DNA from 2 places in the Shewanella sp. Shew256 genome. Region 2 is predicted to be linked to the other one. Evidence: riboswitches for the same ligand, from Rfam matches in the RefSeq annotation. Region 2 holds a riboswitch; the other holds the start of a gene.
What was found. A riboswitch is a leader RNA that binds a small molecule or an ion and turns the genes downstream of it on or off. The one in region 2 is predicted to bind lysine.
Positions count from the first base shown of each region.

Region 1: linked by a shared signal. The riboswitch ahead of lysC (lysine-sensitive aspartokinase 3) and the one ahead of B5P39_RS21770 (Na+/H+ antiporter NhaC family protein) in region 2 are both predicted to bind lysine.

Region 1 covers NZ_NAJR01000006.1:67,885-77,847, forward strand. Annotated here, with positions in the region: gene B5P39_RS12625 (zinc transporter ZntB) at 1-399, shown strand, start outside; gene B5P39_RS12630 (succinylglutamate desuccinylase/aspartoacylase family protein) at 454-1,569, opposite strand; gene lysC (lysine-sensitive aspartokinase 3) at 1,571-2,926, opposite strand; lysine riboswitch at 3,070-3,244, opposite strand; gene B5P39_RS12640 (DUF3293 domain-containing protein) at 3,484-3,918, opposite strand; gene arcA (two-component system response regulator ArcA) at 4,506-5,222, shown strand; gene B5P39_RS12650 (S9 family peptidase) at 5,563-7,854, opposite strand; gene B5P39_RS12655 (class 1 fructose-bisphosphatase) at 8,151-9,143, shown strand; gene B5P39_RS24960 (hypothetical protein) at 9,345-9,470, opposite strand; gene B5P39_RS12660 (hypothetical protein) at 9,683-9,963, opposite strand, start outside.
Region 2 covers NZ_NAJR01000018.1:51,594-61,556, reverse strand. Annotated here, with positions in the region: gene B5P39_RS21770 (Na+/H+ antiporter NhaC family protein) at 1-1,322, opposite strand, end outside; lysine riboswitch at 1,402-1,598, opposite strand; gene B5P39_RS21765 (electron transfer flavoprotein subunit alpha/FixB family protein) at 1,694-2,620, opposite strand; gene B5P39_RS21760 (electron transfer flavoprotein subunit beta/FixA family protein) at 2,621-3,367, opposite strand; gene B5P39_RS21755 (H-NS histone family protein) at 3,678-4,070, shown strand; gene B5P39_RS21750 (amidohydrolase family protein) at 4,270-7,344, shown strand; gene B5P39_RS21745 (amidohydrolase) at 7,344-8,633, shown strand; gene rcsF (Rcs stress response system protein RcsF) at 8,711-9,091, shown strand; gene tsaA (tRNA (N6-threonylcarbamoyladenosine(37)-N6)-methyltransferase TrmO) at 9,190-9,924, shown strand; gene B5P39_RS21730 (acyltransferase) at 9,925-9,963, shown strand, end outside.

The sequences.
Region 1 (9,963 bases), on a different contig from region 2:
GCCTTGCGCCGCTATTTAGGCCCACAGAAAGAAGCCTTCACTAAGATGCTGTCCGATCAATTTGTGCTGTTTAATGAACCCGAAAAACTTAAGATGCGCGAAACCACGGATAAGCTTATTCGCACCATTGAAGACTTAGATGCACTGCGCGACCGAGCCAATGTGACCCAGGAAGAGTTACTCAGCCAGCAATCGGAGCAGCTAAACAAGCGCTTGTATTTCTTATCCTTAGTCTCGGCAATTTTCTTGCCTCTGGGCTTTTTAACCGGTTTGCTTGGGGTCAATATCGGCGGTATTCCCGGTGCGGATAACGCATGGGCTTTTGCGACCTTCTGCGGCATTTTAATATCGCTGGTTGCCCTGCAAATGGCGCTCTTCTATCGCTTTAAGTGGTTGTAGACTGTAATAAAAAAAGCCAATCTCGAGATTGGCGTTTTGTTTTGCTGATTGCCGTTAATATGGCAATTCAAACAGATTGGTCATGACTTTATAGAGCTCTGTGCCTTGATGCACCGACGCCGAAGCAAAATGGAGTATAGGCACACAATCCTGGGGCAAACTGAGTGCCGTCAGCTCCTGCTCACTGCCATATAAGTCGAGTCGCAGCAGATTGACTAAGGTCTCACCCGCCGCAAGCGGCTCTCCCACGGGCGCCACATATTCCACCAAGCCCGCCATAGGCGCATGGTACTTTTTGTAATCCTTAAGATAACAGCCAAAACGCGGCATCTTAACGGGTTCCACTTGCTCGGCAATCACCCCGCGATGACTTAAATAGGCCAAAATGCCTTTAGCATCGACTAAAGCATCCTCAAGGCAAATGCGTTCTTGGCTCGCCAGTTCCAAGGTAAAAGCTGAAACGGCGATATTGAGATCCCGCCCCTGCGCTTTTGCCACTTCACTCAATTGCCACCAAGGACAAAATGCCGCCTCATCCATTGCGCCACCAAAACTATTGGGGATCACCAGTGTGTAAGGAATCGTGAAAAACTGCGCCGCTGCAATATCATATTCAGGGCAATACAAATGTTTACAGGATTTAGGCCCAGTATGCAGATCGAGCACTATATCCGCCGCATGGGCCATAGCCTGTAAGCTAACCGCCAATCTGTGGCCCGTGGTCACGCCCCAATCGTTACGTAACCGCTGCTGGCAAGCTTCAATCAAGGTGCTGCGATATGCTTGAATAAGTTCGCTATCGCTAAGCTCAGCATGTTCACTGTACCAAGCGGGTAAATCTATCGCGTGATTTAAGTACTCACGATTCCAGTTTACGCCAGTGATAGGGTCAAAACGCCCCAGTGTAAACTCACCGCTTTTTTGATTAATTCCCAGCGGATTAGCCAAGGGCACTAAGGTCATTTCCCCTAAGATGTCGCAATTTTCCAACTGTTTCATCAATTGATAAATCACCGCATTGCCTTGCACCTCAGCACCATGGACATTAGCCTGAATATACACTTTAGGGCCAGATACATGACCACTTGGCTTGAAGTGATAAATCGGCAGCGTCAGAGCCTGCCCTGCGGCAAGCTCCCCAATGGTTAAAGACGATGCAGTCGGTTGCATATTACGCGCCTTCGAACAGGTTTTCGTGCAGCGCTTTAACCACTTGCGCAGCTTCTGATTCGGCTACCAATACACACAAGTTATGCGGGCTGGCACCTTGGCAGATCATGCGCACATTGTGTGGCTCAAGCACTTCAAACACCCGGCGGCAAATGCCCGCTGTGGTCGCAATACGGTTACCGATAATCGCCACCAGTGCTAAACCATCTTCAACACGCACACGGCAATGCTGTGATAACTCCTGTAGCAGCGCTTCGCTCAATAGCCCCTGGCCGCTCGAATCAGAGCCGGTTTTATCTAGAGTGAGCGATACGTTAACTTCAGAGGTGGTGATCAAGTCCACACTGATCTTATGCCTTGCCAGTGTGGCAAAGGTTTCAGCCAAGAAGCCCTGTGCATGCAACATTTGCAGGCTGTGTAAATTGAGTAGCGTTTGGTCGCGGCGCAGCGCAACCGCGCGAAACACGGGCGCATCTTCAACCTGATGACGGATCCAAGTACCACCCTTTTCAGGCTCCTTACTCGAGCCGACAAACACTTGAATTTGTTGGCGCACCGCAGGCAGAATCGTCGCAGGATGCAGCACTTTAGCACCGAAAGTCGCCATCTCGGCGGCTTCGTTAAAACTGATTTCAGCAATTGGATGGGCGTTTGGCGCAAGGCGCGGATCGGTCGTGTAAATCCCAGCCACATCGGTCCAAATCTCAACGGCAGAGGCTTTTAAGGCTTCGGCTAACAGTGCCGCAGAATAGTCACTACCGCCACGGCCAAGCGTGGTGGTTTGTCCGGCCTCATCTGAACCAATAAAGCCTTGAGTCACAATCACTTGTTCAGATAACAGCGGCAGTAAATGCTCACGTGAGAGAATGGCAATTTGCTCAACCTGTGGCTCGGCGCGGCCAAAATGGCTGTCGGTGCGCAGCACTCTGCGCACATCGAAGGCACTCGAGTTAGCGCCTTTTTCCCGTAATACCGCCGCAAATAATGCCGACGAACACTGCTCGCCAAGGGACAATAACTCATCCATGGTGGCCTTGCTGCGCTGGGATGCTAGCGCTTCGCTCAATACCGCCATACGGCTTAACAGCTTATCCAATGCCGCAGCTACGTCGTTGGGGCGACCCAGTTTATCTAAGATAGCGTATTGAATTTGGGCGATTTGCTTTAAGCGCTGTAAACGACCATCGTCGTTCATTGACTCTTGAGTGAGTTCAACCAAGAGGTTAGTCACGCCACTGGAGGCGCTAACCACCACTAAACGACAATCGGGATTGCCCAGTACGATATCGGCGCAGCGATTCATTGCACCGTAATCGGCGACTGAGGTACCACCAAATTTTGCGACAACAAGAGACATTATCGTACCTCCGCAGAAACAGAAGACACGGCACAAACTAGAATAAGATCTTGATTAACTAACATGATTACGCTCCGAACCAACTTCGTTCGAAGAGCCTGGTGCTCAATGATACGCACCCCAATAGAAGGGAAACAGCAATCGTCACCAGAAGCTCTCCACCAATTACAGGTGACAATCGTTAGGATTCAGCCTAAGCGACCGACATAAACATGCAGCAACCACATCTATGCCTCGGCGTTAATCTCCCTCATCAATCATCGCTGGAGTTTGTGCTCCTCTGACTGACTACCTAGTTAACGCTCCTCTTCTGTTCCTTTCCGCCGGAAAGGGACGAAAAAAGTAGCAATAAACCCCTAATGAAGTCAATGCTAATTTCACATCGCATAAACAAATTCAATAAACGCTTTTAAAAACAATGAGCAATTTAGCGGTAAAGCCAAAGCAAAAAATGGCGGCGAGATATCGAACAGACATTAAAAGGATTAAAAAAGAAGTGACCTAGCCTTGCCCTTTACAGACAAAGCCGGATAAGAAAATAGTTAAAAACGCGCGGGTTAGGTCGCTAGATCGGGCAGTTCGTAAACCAAACGCACGTGATCATTAAACAGGCCTAAACACACTTCATCATGCCCGGTGATGGTACAAGGCACTAAACTCACCTCACCCTTTTCCACCATGTAGATGGCATATTGATTAAACTTTTTCCCTAGCTGCAGCGCCATGCTTCTATCGACAAACACCGCCCAGCTCTTTTCCATATGGGATAAATCTGGCGATGCGCCCACCATTGCACGATAGGGGCTGCCGATTAATTCAATATCACGGAGAAGTTGGCGGTCGAGTAAACGGTTTTGGCTGGGACTGAGGAGGGTTGAAGCGGGATTATGGGCGGTAATTACAGCAAAGGAAAAATCACAGGATAATGCTTGAGTAAGCAAAAACAACGGCTTCTGGTAATGCTGCCACAAATCTTGAGTCATGTTGTCCATTGGTAGTCTAGTCGAAAAATGAACCCGGGTTAGTGTAGCAGAGCGCCTCAAAAATCCAAAGAGGCGTGAACTGGCTCACAAGAATCAAAAATACATTAGTTATACTAATCAATGACTAAAGTAAATATCATGGTAAATCAGGGCCTCAACCAGAAATTTGTTAACATTTCATTTGTTAACAAATGCCTAAAACGAGTACAATGACGCCATTGGCTAGTTAAGCAGATAACATTAAGTTTGCTTAATCTTGACAAGGGTTTGTTAGATTCCTCTGCGAAATCACCCTAATCTGGCCAGACATCTTTTAAAATGTGTTCTACATTTGAGTTATCATTTAAACATTTTAAAAAAAAACAATAGTTAAGGAACTATTTATAACTATTGCTTATCGAAGTTGATACTGGTTACGTTTTATCGTATTACACTTTAAACGTGCACTTTATATACATCCTGATGTGTCGCCGTAAAGATCTTTCCTTTGAAGCACAGAGCAGTTAGAGGAAGTATCAACATTTTATGAATATAAGGATCCGATGTAAGCGGTCCTTATGGTTAGAATAAAATTGGTTAAAATTTAGGTAATTAATATGCAAAATCCGCACATTCTGATCGTTGAAGATGAAGCCGTTACCCGTAACACGCTGAGAAGTATTTTCGAGGCAGAAGGGTATGTGGTAACTGAGGCCAATGATGGCGCAGAAATGCATAAGGCTATGCAGGAAAACAAAATTAACCTAGTGGTTATGGACATTAACCTACCAGGTAAAAACGGTCTGTTGTTGGCACGTGAATTACGTGAAATCAACAACATCGGTCTGATCTTCCTGACAGGCCGTGACAACGAAGTCGACAAAATCCTTGGACTTGAAATTGGCGCGGACGATTATATTACCAAGCCGTTCAACCCACGTGAATTGACGATTCGTGCTCGCAACCTTCTGACTCGTGTGAATAGCGCTGGTAACGAAGTCGAAGAAAAGAGCTCTGTCGAATACTACCGTTTCAACGATTGGAGCCTAGAGATCAATAGCCGTTCTCTGGTGAGCCCACAGGGTGAATCTTACAAACTGCCACGTAGCGAATTCCGCGCTATGCTGCACTTTGTTGAAAACCCAGGCAAAATCTTAACTCGTGCCGATCTACTGATGAAGATGACAGGCCGTGAGTTAAAGCCACACGACCGTACTGTTGACGTGACTATCCGTCGTATCCGTAAGCACTTCGAAAGCTTGCCAGATACGCCAGAAATCATCGCGACTATCCACGGTGAAGGCTACCGTTTCTGCGGTAACTTAGAAGACTAATCTTCTAAGTCCGTTTGAATAATAAAAACCAGATCCTCGGATCTGGTTTTTTTATCTCTGCAATATGGCAACCCCTCTGCCCCGCTTTATCACCCCGCCAAACTTGAATCGCGAAACTTGAATAACCAAGTTTAAATAGCCATCGCAGACTTTAAGCGCATAGATTGGAATGGAGCAGTTACTCACGACTAAGTGCTCTCCACAGCGTTAACTCAGCTGTTAGCTAAGGTATTAGCCAAATACCGAGTATAAAAAAGAGTGAGGTGTTAACCTCACTCTTGGATAACTGCATGCGCAAGTTTAACTGCATACGCGTGGTTAAATAGCGCTCTGCTGTGGGTTATTTGCCGCTTTTAAGCTGTCTATCGAGGAAATCCGCCAGCGAGCGATATAAGTGATTACGCACTTTCTCACCGCGCATCGAATGCTTAGAACCCGGATAATCAATCATCTGGAACAGTTTGCCTTCGTCCTGCAACGCCTTATACACGCGAGTACTGTTTTCAAACAACACGTTATCGTCGGCCATGCCGTGGTACATCAATAGCCCAGACTGATAGTTTTTTACATAGGGGAACACGCTACTGGCTTCGTAACCTTGTTCATTATTCGCGGGATGGGCGAGATAACGCTCGGTGTAGTGAGTGTCGTACAAGCGCCAATCGGTGACGGGCGCACCCGAAATCGCCGCCTTAAAGTAATCCGGCGCCTTAAACAGACTCATCAAGGCCATATAACCGCCGTAGCTGTGGCCATAAATCGCCACATTATCGCTATCGACAAAGGGCAAGCTGCGCAGATAATCGACGCCAACCTTTTGGTCGTTCACTTCCGCCTCGCCCAAGTGACGGTAAATTACCTGTTCGAACTGAGTGCCTCTGTGGGCGCTGCCGCGGTTATCCAGTTGAAATACCACATAACCTTGCTGCACTAAGTATTGGGTAAAGTAATCCTGCTCACTCCAGCTATTGGTTACCAATTGCGCATGTGGGCCACCATAAACGCGCACGACTACGGGGTACTTTTTGTTCGCATCGAAGGGCACAGGTTTAAAGAGGCGCGTTTGCAAGACCTGCCCGTCTTCCGCCTTAAGCTCTTTAAACTCAGGCAGTTGCCAAAGGCCTGCATAGTCATACAGAGGATGACCTGCTTTGACTTGGTTCTGCTCCACCCATGCCAGATGTTGACCCTTATCGCCGTGCAAACTGATCTGTGGTGGCTGAGATAAGCTATTGAAATAATCTAGATACACGCTTTGACTATCGGCAAATACCGGATTGTGCATCCCCGCCTCGCTGCTCACACGCTCAACCTTGCCACCCGCTAACGGCACACGGTAGAGGTGTTTTTCGATAGGGGTATCTTTGCGGCCAGTAAAATACACCCAACCTGCGGTTTCATCGATATATTCCAGCTCATCGACTGCCCAATTGCCCTTGGTCAGTTGCGTCTTCAGCTTACCTTTTAGGTCAAACAAATAAAGATGATTAAAGCCGTCACGCTCCGAGGCCCAGATAAACGCCGATTGCTGCTTTAAGAAGTGCAGGTCATTGTTAAGATTCACCCAAGCATCGCTGCGCTCTTTGACTAAGGTTTTCGGCTTGGTCAGCGCATCGAGAGCCACCAGTTGCAGATCTAACTTTTGCTGATCGCGGCTCTGCCACTGGAAGGATAAATGCTTGCTATCGGGCAACCAATCGACGCGAGGCAGGTAAATATCCTTATTTTTATCATCGCTTAAGGTCACCCAATTGATGGCTTTATTGCTTAACGTCACCACACCCAGTTGGATCTCGACATTGTTTTTGCCCGCCGCCGGATAACGCTGCTCGGTAAGCTTAATACCATCAGCATAGATTTCATTGCGGGTGACTAACTCAACGCCAGACTCATCGATACGGGTAAAGGCGATGGCCGACTCATCGGGCGCCCACCAGTAACCCGTCATGCGATCCATTTCTTCCTGGGCGACAAATTCCGCCATGGCATTTTTAATTGCGCCGCCACCGTCTGTGGTCATGGCCTCAAGCTTTTTAGTCGCTAAATTGAGCACATACAGATTTTGGTCCCGCACGAAGGACACGAAATTCCCCTTGGGCGATAGGCGCGCATCGGTGGCAAAGCCCTCGCCTATCGGCAGTTGGCTAACGCTGTAATCCGCTAAGGAGAAGTAATACAGATTCCCCGAGGCAGGGATCAACAGCGCCTTGCTATCGTCCGCCCAGAAATATTCCATAATGCCTTCGCCATAAATACGTTGGCGCTCGCGGCGAGCCTTTTCTTCATCGGATAACTCATTGCTCGCCAGTTTATCGGCGTTTAGCAACAGGCTAGATTCGCCCGTCTTCACATCCATCTGCCAGAGATCGTAAAAGTTTTGGTTGTCTTTACGTCCCGCAAGATAGGTCACCCTTTGACCATCTGGGGATAACTTTAATCCACGGGGACTCGTGCCCGCCAAGGCAGGCGAAGCATTCATGCGCTCGATAGTCAGCGGCATTGTGCCGCCTTCAAGCGCATAGGCAGGGGTCAATATCGCGCTAGAAACCATGGCCAGTTGACTCGCTATCAGTAGGGATGAGGCGCCCAATGTCACCGAGCGCAGGGAAGAAGCTAACCCATTTTTAGTCATTATTATTCCTTGGAAGCATACTCGCCTTAAGGTGGCGATCAAAAACTGCCGTCATTGTGCCAAGGCAAAGCCTAAATAAAAAGCGCAGGCAATATACAGATACAAATTAGCTGGCGAACTCCTGCGGTTAGCTCAATTTTCAAGATAACCCACTCAGTCTGACACAAAGGGATAACCATCTTGGCTTAAATTGATTAAAACCCACAGCAACATCGCTGAAATTGTCGACTAACTGAGTTATTATTCGCGGCAAATAATGAAATTGACCTCAATGTTGAACCCCTAAAGGACCTAACATGCAGACTCTTGCCCAGCACTTAACCTCAAAGGCAGTGAACGAATCCCTCTCGCAACTGATTTTGACCTTAGCCGACACCTCCAAAGCCATCAGCCATGCCGTGCGCCACGGTGCCTTAGCCGGCGTGTTAGGCGCGACCGAACAGGAAAACGTGCAAGGTGAAACCCAGAAAAAACTGGATATCATCACCAACGATATGCTCAAAGATGCATTAAAAGCCGACGGAACAGTGCGCGGCTTAGCCTCTGAGGAAGAAGATCATGTGGTTGAAGTCAACACCAATGGTCAGTATCTGGTATGTTTCGACCCTTTAGATGGTTCATCGAATATCGATATCAACTCGCTAGTCGGCACCATTTTCTCTGTTTTACCAGCACCACAGGGTGAGTTAACCGAGGCGAGCTTCCTGCAATCTGGTCGCCATCAGTTAGCCGCAGGTTATGTGCTCTACGGCCCATCAACCATGCTCGCCCTCACCACAGGCCAAGGCGTACAACTCTTTACCCTGCACCCCGAAACCAACGAATTTTTACTGACCAACGCGGCCATGAGCATCAGCCCAGACACCCAAGAGTTCGCCATTAACATGTCGAACCAACGTTTTTGGGAAGCGCCAATGCAGACCTATATCGCCGATTTACTGCTAGGCAAAATTGGCCCACGCGAAAAATCCTTCAACATGCGCTGGATTGCCGCCATGGTCGGTGACGTGCACCGCGTACTTTCTCGCGGCGGTATCTTTACTTACCCAACCGACAATAAAGATCCGAAAAAGCCATACAAACTGCGTTTAATGTACGAAGCCAACCCAATGGCCTTGTTAGTCGAGCAAGCTGGCGGTAAAGCCTCTACGGGTTATGAAACCATTTTGGATATTCAACCGACGCAAATTCACCAACGCGTTGCGGTTATCCTAGGTAGCGCCAATGAAGTGGACGCTTGCCTAAGCTACCATGGTATCGATTACAGCGAAGAACCAACTCTGGATTAAGCCGAATCGCTTACGCTTTGATTTTGATTTGTTTGATAAAAGCCACTGACCACAGTGGCTTTTTTGTTGTCGCAGAATGCGACATTTGAGTTTTATTCGGCTTTACCGCTGAAGAAATTGCGGCCTAACGGCCGAGGTGAATCAAAGTCGTGGGGCTTCAACCCTCTGGCTGATATTCGTGCTGTTTAGCACAATGCTATATTAATTGCGGCCTAACGGCCGAGGTAAGTCAAAGTCGTGGGGCTTCACCCCACACCCGACCAAGAGGGGATCAACAGCAATTCCCTCTTGGATCTCCCTTGCCGCCCCTAGCGAAGTTACATGCATTAGAGACTAGCCTTGGTCTTATGGATAAATTGCTATCGCTTCCGATGGTACATCCTGTACCCCGAAAGCTAGCCGGTCATCCATGACCGGACTCACGCAATTTATTCCAACGCCCCGCGGCAACTTCGCAGGGGAAGGTGTATTCCTGTCACTACTGTGCAAACTACTAATCAGCACTCCATCATTCTAAAATTTATCAATGAATGTCCAAATTAAACTGCTTTCAAGTTTGCTAACATGCCGCTCACAGATTGATTGAGTTTATTACCAAGTTCAATGATTAGTGCATTTTCTCGGTTATACTCACGGGTTAAAAAGTCGTTAACTGGTACCTCCTCATACAGGTCAAATGACTTAAAAGAAAACTTATATATTTCCTCACCATACTTGTTAGGGTCGTAACTAAGGTTCGATAGTATATTTGAACGATGTTTAGTGTAATTAACAACTTTTTTCAAATAGTGATAGTCATGATGATTAGTTAGCTGTTCCA
Region 2 (9,963 bases):
ACCGCGCCCGCCAAAACCGATGCCAGCATAGGTAACATCATGGCTGTATGGCTGCCCATCGCCATATCGGCGGCAATCGGTAGCATAATACCGAACGTGCCCCAACTGGTGCCGGTAGAAAACGCCGTTAGACCCGCTAACACAAACATCAACGCAGGTAAGAAGGCAAAGGGAATGTTGCCTGTGGCGAGGCTTGCCATAAACTTACCGGTTTCAAGCTGGCCAATCACGCCGGCAATGGTCCAAGCAAATAACAGGATGTAAATCGCAGGCAGCATAGAGCGAGCGCCCTGCACTACGCCTTTGACGACCATCGACTTTTCAACGCCTTGCACTAGGTTAAGCACCAGCGCAACCGCTAAACCAATCAGGGCACCAAAGAACAGTGACGAGCTAACATCGGTTTTTTCAAAAGCTGAAATAATATTAAATTCAATACCTTCTTTCGCTAATACCTGGGCACCACTGTCGATCATAAAATACAGGGTCGCAAATACCAGCACGGTAATAGGTAAGAATAAACCAAGGATCTTACCCGTTTCGGCTTCGGGTAAATCGGCATTCGCTCCGGGCGGTAATCCTTTATTCTCATCATATAAATTACCGCGCTGTGCATTTAATTCATGCTCACGCATAGGGCCAATATCTAAGCCCATAAATGCAACGCAAAGTAATAATAATAAAGAGAAAATAGCGTAGAAATTCATAGGGATCATTTGAATAAACACACTCAAATGACCAGAGTCGGCAAAACCGTGAGCGGTTAATATGCCGCCGATCAGCGCAATAATATAAGCACCCCAACTAGATACCGGCGAAATAACACAAACCGGTGCCGCCGTTGAATCTAATAAATAGGCTAACTTAGCGCGGGAAATATAATAACGGTCAGTGACGGGCCTTGCGACAGAACCCACGACTAAGCTATTGAAATAATCGTCAATAAAGACAACACAGCCTAAAAACATGGTCAGCAATTTGGCATCGCGTTTATTGCGAATATGCAGGCGCGCCCAATCGGCAAATGCCCTAGCACTACCACTGACGGTAATTAATGCCGTGATCATCCCTAATACAATTAAAAAGCCGAGAATGTATAAATTCCAAGAATTTACGCCATCTTCTGACCAAAAAAGTCCTTTTACACTGTTTAATAAAAACTCACCGCTGGCCACAGGTGAAAATTGATTGAGTAATAACACCCCAATCACAATACCTAAACCGAGGGAAAGGAGAACACGGCGAGTGAAAATCGCCAACACAATTGCGACCACAGGCGGCAGCAGAGAAAGTGCCGAATCGGCGTAACTTACTACAGTCATTGATTATTTCTTCGTCAAAATACGAATGGAGGGCGACTGAACTGGTGGGAAAAGGCAATAGATACCCAAGATCACCTGTCCTATCAGTAGCGCTCCATAGTAACTATTCCTAATATCCGTATCAGAAAATACTATGGCAGTGCTGTACCTATTCGGCACAACCCCAGCAGTTGATCTTGATAAATCAAACCACTTCGGCACCAAATCCTTTCGTGAACGATCAACGGAATCACCCTACTGATCACTACTGATATTTGGTGCGCCTCTACTTCTAAGAACGCCCATGCACGGGCGTGAGGCACATAAAAACATAAGCGGCTAAGCAGTTGCCACCGCAAAGCCGCTTACTTTGACTTAGATCACGGATAAAATCAACCTAGAGTTGAAATCAACTCTGGAACGGCGTCGAACAGGTCGGCTTCGAGACCATAATCGGCCACTTGGAAGATTGGCGCTTCAGGATCTTTGTTGATTGCCACAATCACCTTAGCGTCTTTCATCCCAGCTAAATGCTGAATCGCCCCCGAAATCCCCACGGCGATGTAGAGATTTGGCGCCACAATCTTACCGGTTTGACCCACTTGCAGATCGTTAGGCACAAAGCCTGCGTCAACCGCGGCGCGTGAAGCCCCAACAGCAGCACCGAGTTTGTCCGCCAATTGCTCTAACATACCGAAGTTTTCACCACTACCCATACCACGGCCACCAGAAACGATAATGCCCGCATTACCTAACTCTGGACGCGCAGAAACGGTCAATGATTGAGACACAAACTGAGTTTTGGCTTCAAACACTTTATCTAAGGTGGTAACTGCAGCACTGTTGCCCTGCGCCGCCGCATCGAAGGCGCTGGCACGGACTGTCATCACTTTAATCGCGTCATGACTTTGTACTGTCGCTAAAGCGTTACCTGCGTAAATCGGGCGAACAAAGGTGTCGCTGCTCACTACGCCAATCACTTCAGAAATTTGCGCAACGTCTAACAAGGCGGCCACACGCGGTAGCGTATCTTTGCCAGCGCTCGATGCTGCAGCGAGGATATGGCTGTAGTTTGGTGCTAAGTCCACCAGCAATTTAGCTACGTTTTCGGCTAAATGCGCTTCATAGGCACTGTTATCGGCGACCAATACTTGAGCGACGCCTTGAAGGGCTTGCGCAGCTTGCGCCACGGCGCCACATTGGTGGCCAACCACCAATACATGCACATCATCACCAATGGCACGCGCTGCGGTGACAACCTTTGCGGTATCCAGTTTCAGTGCCGCATTATCGTGTTCTGCTAATACTAAAATGGCCATTTAGATCACCTTCGCTTCATTCTTCAACTTTTCAACCAGCTCAGCTACCGACGCAACCATGATACCCGCTTTACGTTCGGCAGGCGGCGTCACCTTCACCACAGTTTGATGGGCTTTTAACGTCACACCTAAATCCGCAACAGTGAGCACATCTAATGGCTTACGTTTAGCTTTCATGATGTTTGGTAATGAAGCATAACGAGGTTCGTTCAAACGTAAATCGGCTGTCACCACGGCTGGCAACGGCAGACTTAAGGTTTGCATCCCGCCATCGATCTCACGAGCCACTTGCACTGAATGACCTTCTACTTTGATTTCAGAAGCAAAAGTGGCTTGTGGCATATCCGTTAATGCCGCAAACATTTGGCCAGTTTGGTTATTATCGCCATCGATAGATTGCTTACCAAACAGCACTAATTGCGCTTGTTCTTTTTCTTGTACAGCTTTGAGTAATTTGGCAATCGATACTGGGGTTAACTCTTCAGTATCAATGTGAATCGCACGGTCAGCACCTAATGCTAACGCGGTACGTAATTGTTCTTGAACGGCTTTATTGCCGATACTGACGACCACTACTTCAGTAGCACTGCCCGCTTCTTTTAAACGAACCGCTTCTTCTACTGCAATTTCACAAAAAGGGTTCAACGCCATTTTGAGGTTTGCGGTATCAACGCTGGTGTTGTCAGCTTTTACCCTGACCTTCACATTGGCATCAACTACGCGCTTAACAGGCACCAATACTTTCATAGGGTTTCCTTCCTACACTTTCATGTACATGGACAAAACATTGGTCATCACCAATGCAGGATAGAGCCACTTTACGTCCTGTTAACGTTAACGTCAACTAAACTCAAACGCCTGTTTGCATTTTTTAAGACTGTGGTATTGGCCACATTTTTGAACACTTATCTGCCATATTTAAAAAGTTCAAAAATTAAATAATATTTAATTTCTGTTTATTGCATAATTTTATTTGATTCGAGCTATATTACTTTCTATCATTTAGCTGTTGTTCACCATTATCCTGTAATAAAAATAGAGTGGGACGAAAATAGATATGAGCGAATTTTTAGAGATATTAACTCACGGTCGTCGTTTTAAAGCTGCGGTAAAAGATCTCAGCGTTGAAGAACTGCGTGATTTAGCGGCTAAGCTAGATAAAATTTTAGTTGAGCGTGAGTCAATGGCAGCAGAAGAGCAGCAAGCTATTGCTGCACGTAATGCTAAAATCGAAGAAATCCGCCAACAAATGGAAGCAGTTGGTTTATCAATCGACGACTTAGGTGGCGTAGCAGTTAAAGCTGTGGGTAAAAAACGCGCTCCACGTCCAGCAAAATATCAAATTGAAGTTAACGGCGAAGTGATCCAGTGGACTGGTCAAGGCCGTATGCCAACGGTATTTAAGAACGAAGTCAATAAAGGCCGTTCTATGGATGATTTCTTAATCTAATCCCATACCATGCTGGTAATAGCCGTTTGCTATTACCATTGAGTAACATAAAAAAGCTCGCGCCCTGCGAGCTTTTTTATGCCTGAATGCCACTACCATTGCATTCAAGCAAATGCTTAAATTGCGTTACAATTCAGCTTTAGTATTTACATCTGCTTTAGGTTACTCTTTATTCCCCCTCCGTCTAAGTGAATAAAAAATGCAGATAAACAATAAGATAATAATAAGCTGCGGCATTATAAGTAGTTTTGTATCCCACAACATTTTTGCCGAGGCCAATCCCATCTCCCCCGTCAATAAGTTAACGGCCTTTACTAATGCTGAATTAATCATGGCGCCAGGGAAGCGACTCACAAATGCCACCTTATTAGTTGAAAACAATCGGATCAAAGCCATTATTGAAAAAGGGGATATCCCAGAAGCGGCATTAAAGGTTGATCTCAGTGGTTATACTATCTATCCCGGTTTTATCGATCCCTTTACCGATTATGGTATCGAGTTTGAATATCCCAAATTGGGGCTGACTCGTCCGGTATATGATATTAAACGTATCGGCGGTAATGCAGAAAATGGCGCAATTCACGCTGAAAAAGAATGGTTTAATTACGTTTACCCAAATAAAGAACGCGCACGCGATTGGATCAATAACGGCTTTACCAGCGTACAAAGCAGTAAACTCGACGGTATTTTCCGCGGTACGGGTGTTAGCCTTTCATTAGCGAATAAAACCGCCAACGAGGTGATTTATCGTGCACGCAGTCAACCTTTTATGGCCTTCGATAAAGGCACATCTGAACAAGACTACCCCAATTCTCTGATGGGCAGTATTGCACTTATCCGACAAACCTTTGCCGATGCTAACTGGTATAACCAAAATAAGCACAAATCGGTTAATAGTTCAGCAAATGCTCAAATTGAATTTAATATCGCCTTCGAACGCTTAGATAACTTAGCCGAGAAACAAATCGTCTTTGAAACAAAAAATCTCAACGATTTGCTGCGCGCCGCGAACCTGCTCAAAGAACATCAGCAGCCCGCCAACTTACTCGCAAGTGGTCAAGAATATGCGCGCATCAATGAATTAAAGGCCCTGAATTATCCTCTGATCCTGCCGCTCAACTATCCGCAGGCACCGGATGTGGGTACCGATGATGCCGACCGTGAAGTCTCCCTTGCAGAACTCAGACAATGGGAACGCGCCCCCACAAACCCAGCTGCAGTGGCCAATGCGGGCATCCCTTTTGCCTTTACCCAATTTGGCATTAAGACCGAGGCATTTTGGCCTCGCCTACGTCAAGCCATCGCCCAGGGACTGAGTGAGGACAATGCCCTCGCCGCGCTGACAACTCAAGCCGCCGAGATGGCGGGTACGGCCGAGTTCGCCGGTAAACTTGCTGCCGGCTATATGGCTGACTTTGTGATTACTAAGGGCAATATCTTTAAAGATGGCCAGATTTACAGTGTCTGGCTGCAGGGCGAAGAACAGTCCATTCGCTCACTCCCACAGGCCAAACTCTTAGGCGATTATCAGCTCACGCTGAATAATCTCACCTTAGATCTAAGCCTTGAAGAAACGGGCAAAGCGGGCAAAACCGCCTTCAAAGGTCAACTGAGTAGTGGTGAGAAGAGCATTACACTCACCAATCTTGAGCTTGAAGACGACGGCCGCGTGAGCTTTAACGCCGATTTAAGCGATGCGGGCATACATGGCATCAGCCGTTTTACCCTCTGGCTCGCTAAAGATGGTATTCAAGGCCGCATGGTGGACGCCCATAGTCGCAGTATTAATGTGGCGGGTATTGCTATCGCGTCGAGTCCAAAGACGGAACAAGAAGGCACACCTAAAACCGATTCCGCACCAACCTTAGTCAGTCAACTCACCTACCCTAACGTCGCCTATGGTTTGAGCGAGGCGCCAAAAGCCGAAAAACTCCATATTAAAAATGCCACCCTGTGGACCTCGGATAAACAGGGCATTTTGGAACATGCGGATCTGTTAATGGCCAATGGCCGAATTGAAAAAATCGGTCAGCAACTCAGCACGCCTTCGGGTTATCAAGTTCTCGATGCCACGGGTAAACATTTAACTGCGGGTATCGTTGATGAGCATTCCCATATTGCTATCAATGGTGGCACGAATGAAGGTACAGATGCAGTCACCTCTGAGGTGCGGATTGGCGATGTGATCAATCCCGAAGATATCTCCATCTACCGAGCACTTGCGGGCGGCGTCACCAGCGCACAATTACTCCATGGCAGCGCTAACCCAATTGGTGGTCAATCCCAGTTAATCAAGATGAAATGGGGTGAGAGTGCTGAGCAGCTTAAATTTGCTAACGCCCCTGCCAGTATCAAATTCGCCCTTGGCGAAAACGTCAAACAGAGTAACTGGGGCGAGAAATTTGTTCAGCGCTTCCCGCAGACTCGCATGGGCGTAAAAGCCTTATTTGAAGAAACCTTCGATGCCGCAATCGCCTATGAGAAAGCGCTGAAGGACTACGATGACTTACGCAGCAGTGAGAAGAAGAAAACCATTGCGCCGCGCCCAAGCTATCGCCTACAGGCAGTAGCCGAAGTGTTAAAGCAGCAGCGCGATGTGCATATCCACTCCTATGTGCAGTCAGAAATCTTAATGTTCCTGCGATTAGCCGAAGCCTATCACTTTAAGGTGCAAACCTTTACCCACGTGCTCGAAGGTTACAAGGTTGCCAGTGAACTTGCCGCCCATGGCGCAAGCGCCTCGACCTTTGCCGATTGGTGGGCCTATAAGTTCGAAGTCTATGATGCAATTCCACAAAACGCCTGCCTGATGCAAAAACAGGGCGTGCTTACCAGCATCAACTCTGACGACTACGAAATGCAGCGCAGACTTAACCAAGAAGCGGCTAAGTCAATGATGTATTGCGATATGTCTAAAGAAGATGCCTGGAATATGGTGACCATCAACCCGGCGAAACAGCTCAGAGTCGATGAGTATGTTGGTTCACTCACCCCAGGCAAAATGGCTGATATCGTGCTTTGGAACGCCGAGCCGCTGTCGATTTACGCCAAAGTGACCCAGGCCTGGGTCGAAGGCAAACGCTATTTCGATCGCGACCAAGACCAGCTTGCTCAGCAGCAGGTCGTCGCAGAGCGCGCCGCCCTTATCCAAAAAATTCTCAGTAGTGATGATAGCGCCAAGGCGGGTGAGAAAGTCACTCCGCTTAAGGAACCTCAATGGCACTGCGATACCCATTATCAGGCTTGGGGCCAACATCACCAGGGAGCAAAATAATGAAGCACTTACCCACTAGCTTGCTGCTGTCGACACTGGCTATCACGCTGTCAGCGCAGGCACATAATCTCGTCCCTGCGGCCAAGCAAACCCAGAGCGTGTTGATTAAAAATGCCACCGTGCATACCGTCAGCCAAGGGACATTAACCAATACCGATGTGTTAATTGAGCAAGGTAAAATCAGCGCCATCGGGCCACAGCTAAACGTCAACGGCGCTGATGGCCAAGCGCAGGTAATCGATGCCTCGGGCAAACATTTATACCCTGGCCTTATCGCGCTCGATACCAGTCTCGGTCTAGTAGAAATCGAGATGGTGCGCCCAACCGTCGATAATGCAGAAGTCGGAGATTTTAACCCGCAAATTAGCGCAGCAACGGCTTACAACCCGGATTCAGAGCTGCTGCCAACCATTCGCTACAATGGCATCACCCATGCACAAATCGTCCCCAGTGGCGACGGACTCGCGGGCCAATCTGTTGTCGTGGATCTCGATGCTTGGACGATTGAGGACGCCCTGCAACCAAGCGAAGGCCAATTCCATGTTTACTGGCCCCAAATCAAGCGTATGCCGGAAGATGAAAAGGAAAAAGCTAAGGCCATTGAGAAAAATCAGCAGGCCATAGATACACTGACCACAGCCTTTGAGGATGGCTATCGCTACTTTTTAAGCCATAAGGCAAAGGATTCGGCCAAGACAACCAATTTACGTTGGCAGGCCATGCTGCCCCTGTACCAAGGTAAGGCCACGCTATTTGCCCATGCGGACAGTGTCAGCCAAATTGAGCAAGTCATTGCGCTGACTAAAAAATATCAATTTAAATTGGTGATTGTCGGTGGCTATGATGCATGGCGATTAGCGTCAAGCTTAAGGGAAGTGAATGCCAGTGTGATTTACCCGCACACCCTAAGCCTACCTAAACGCACAGATGAACCGGTAGATTTACCGTTTAAAATCCCTTCGTTGCTAGCAAATGCCGGCATTCCCTATGCCCTTGGTTTTTCATCGGATTGGAACAGTCGTAACCTACCCTATGCCGCAGGTTACAGCGCAGCTTATGGCGTTAGGGCAGAGCAAGCGTTGAAATCTGTCACGTTAGATGCTGCAAAGCTGTTAGGGATTAACGATTTAGGCGCTATCGAAGTAGGCTATCAGGGCAGCGTTGTGCTGAGTGACGGAGATATCCTCGACCCCATGAGTAACAAAATTGATGCGATCTGGATTGAAGGAAGACAAATAGATCTGAATAATCGCCACCAGCAGCTTTATCAAAAGTATCTTAAGCGATAGAATTTACTGAGATAAATCGCACAGCACCGCGCAGTCCATGGGACTGCGCTTCTTTACCCTTAATCTCAGGTCAAACCATGAAAATCATCCTCTCAAGTGCATTAGTGCTCCTGCTTAGCGCCTGTGCCAGCGACTACAGTTTTAATAGCAATTTAGACGGTGAGGCGATTAGTGACTACTTCAAGGCGGGCGATGTTACGCTATTTGAAGGTGATAGTTTGCCTAAAGGCCACTACGAGTTGAAAGGCTTAGTGCAAGGAGAATCTTGCCAAGCGGATGTAAATGGCGTGCCAGCATCCTTAAGCGAAGCGAGAACCGAAGCCCGCCGCGCTGCGGCTGATAAAGGTGCTAATGGTATCATCATCAAACAATGCGTGATGATGGAAGAAGCTGCGCAAGGCTGTATCAGCCGCGCGTTATGTGTCGGTCAAGCGATTAAAATGGCCACCGCCGACTAGTTCATCGCGTGTATTATACTGCACGCCATTCTTGTTGTACTTTACAACCTAAGCCATCTGAGTTTGGGTTGTTGCTCCTTCCTTTAGGTGTTTTTTGCATGACATTTACCAACCAAATTACCGCTGTGGCCACCTGCCGTACCCCCTACAAACAAAAATTTGGCATTCCAAGGCAACCTGGTTTGGTGGAAGCACGCGGTTATGTTGAGCTGGAAGGCCATATCAATCATCTCGACGCCGTGCGTGGCATCGAGCAATATTCCCACCTTTGGCTGCTGTTTTGTTTCCATGAAAATCTCGCCCAAGGGTGGAAAACGACCGTACGCCCCCCCCGCTTAGGCGGCAATGAAAAACTCGGCGTATTCGCGACTCGCTCGACTTTTCGTCCGAATGGCATAGGCCAATCCGTGGTCAAACTCCATGGGGTGGTGCAACGTAAAGGTAAAGTATGCCTTGAGATTTCGGGCATGGATCTTGTCGATGGCACGCCAATCATCGATATTAAGCCCTATATTCCGTTCTCAGATTCGATTGAAGGTGCCGTCGGCGGTATCGCGCAAGAAGCGCCAAAACTTATCAGCGTAGTGTTTTCCGAGCTCGCCGCAACCCAGATTGATGCCTACAGTAAACAGGACGCCTATACTGATTTAGCCGTGCTCATCCACGGCGTGCTGGGGCAAGACCCTCGCCCCGCCTATAAAAAAGCCAAGGATGACCCCAAATTATATCAAGTGGCTTTGTATGATTTAGACATCTTTTGGCGGATGGCGGTCGATGAGGATGAGCAGGAATACATTCAGGTACTAGAACTCAAACCGGGGAAATGTGGCTAAATGCAGACGCCAATCACAACGGCCTTGCCTGATTATCAA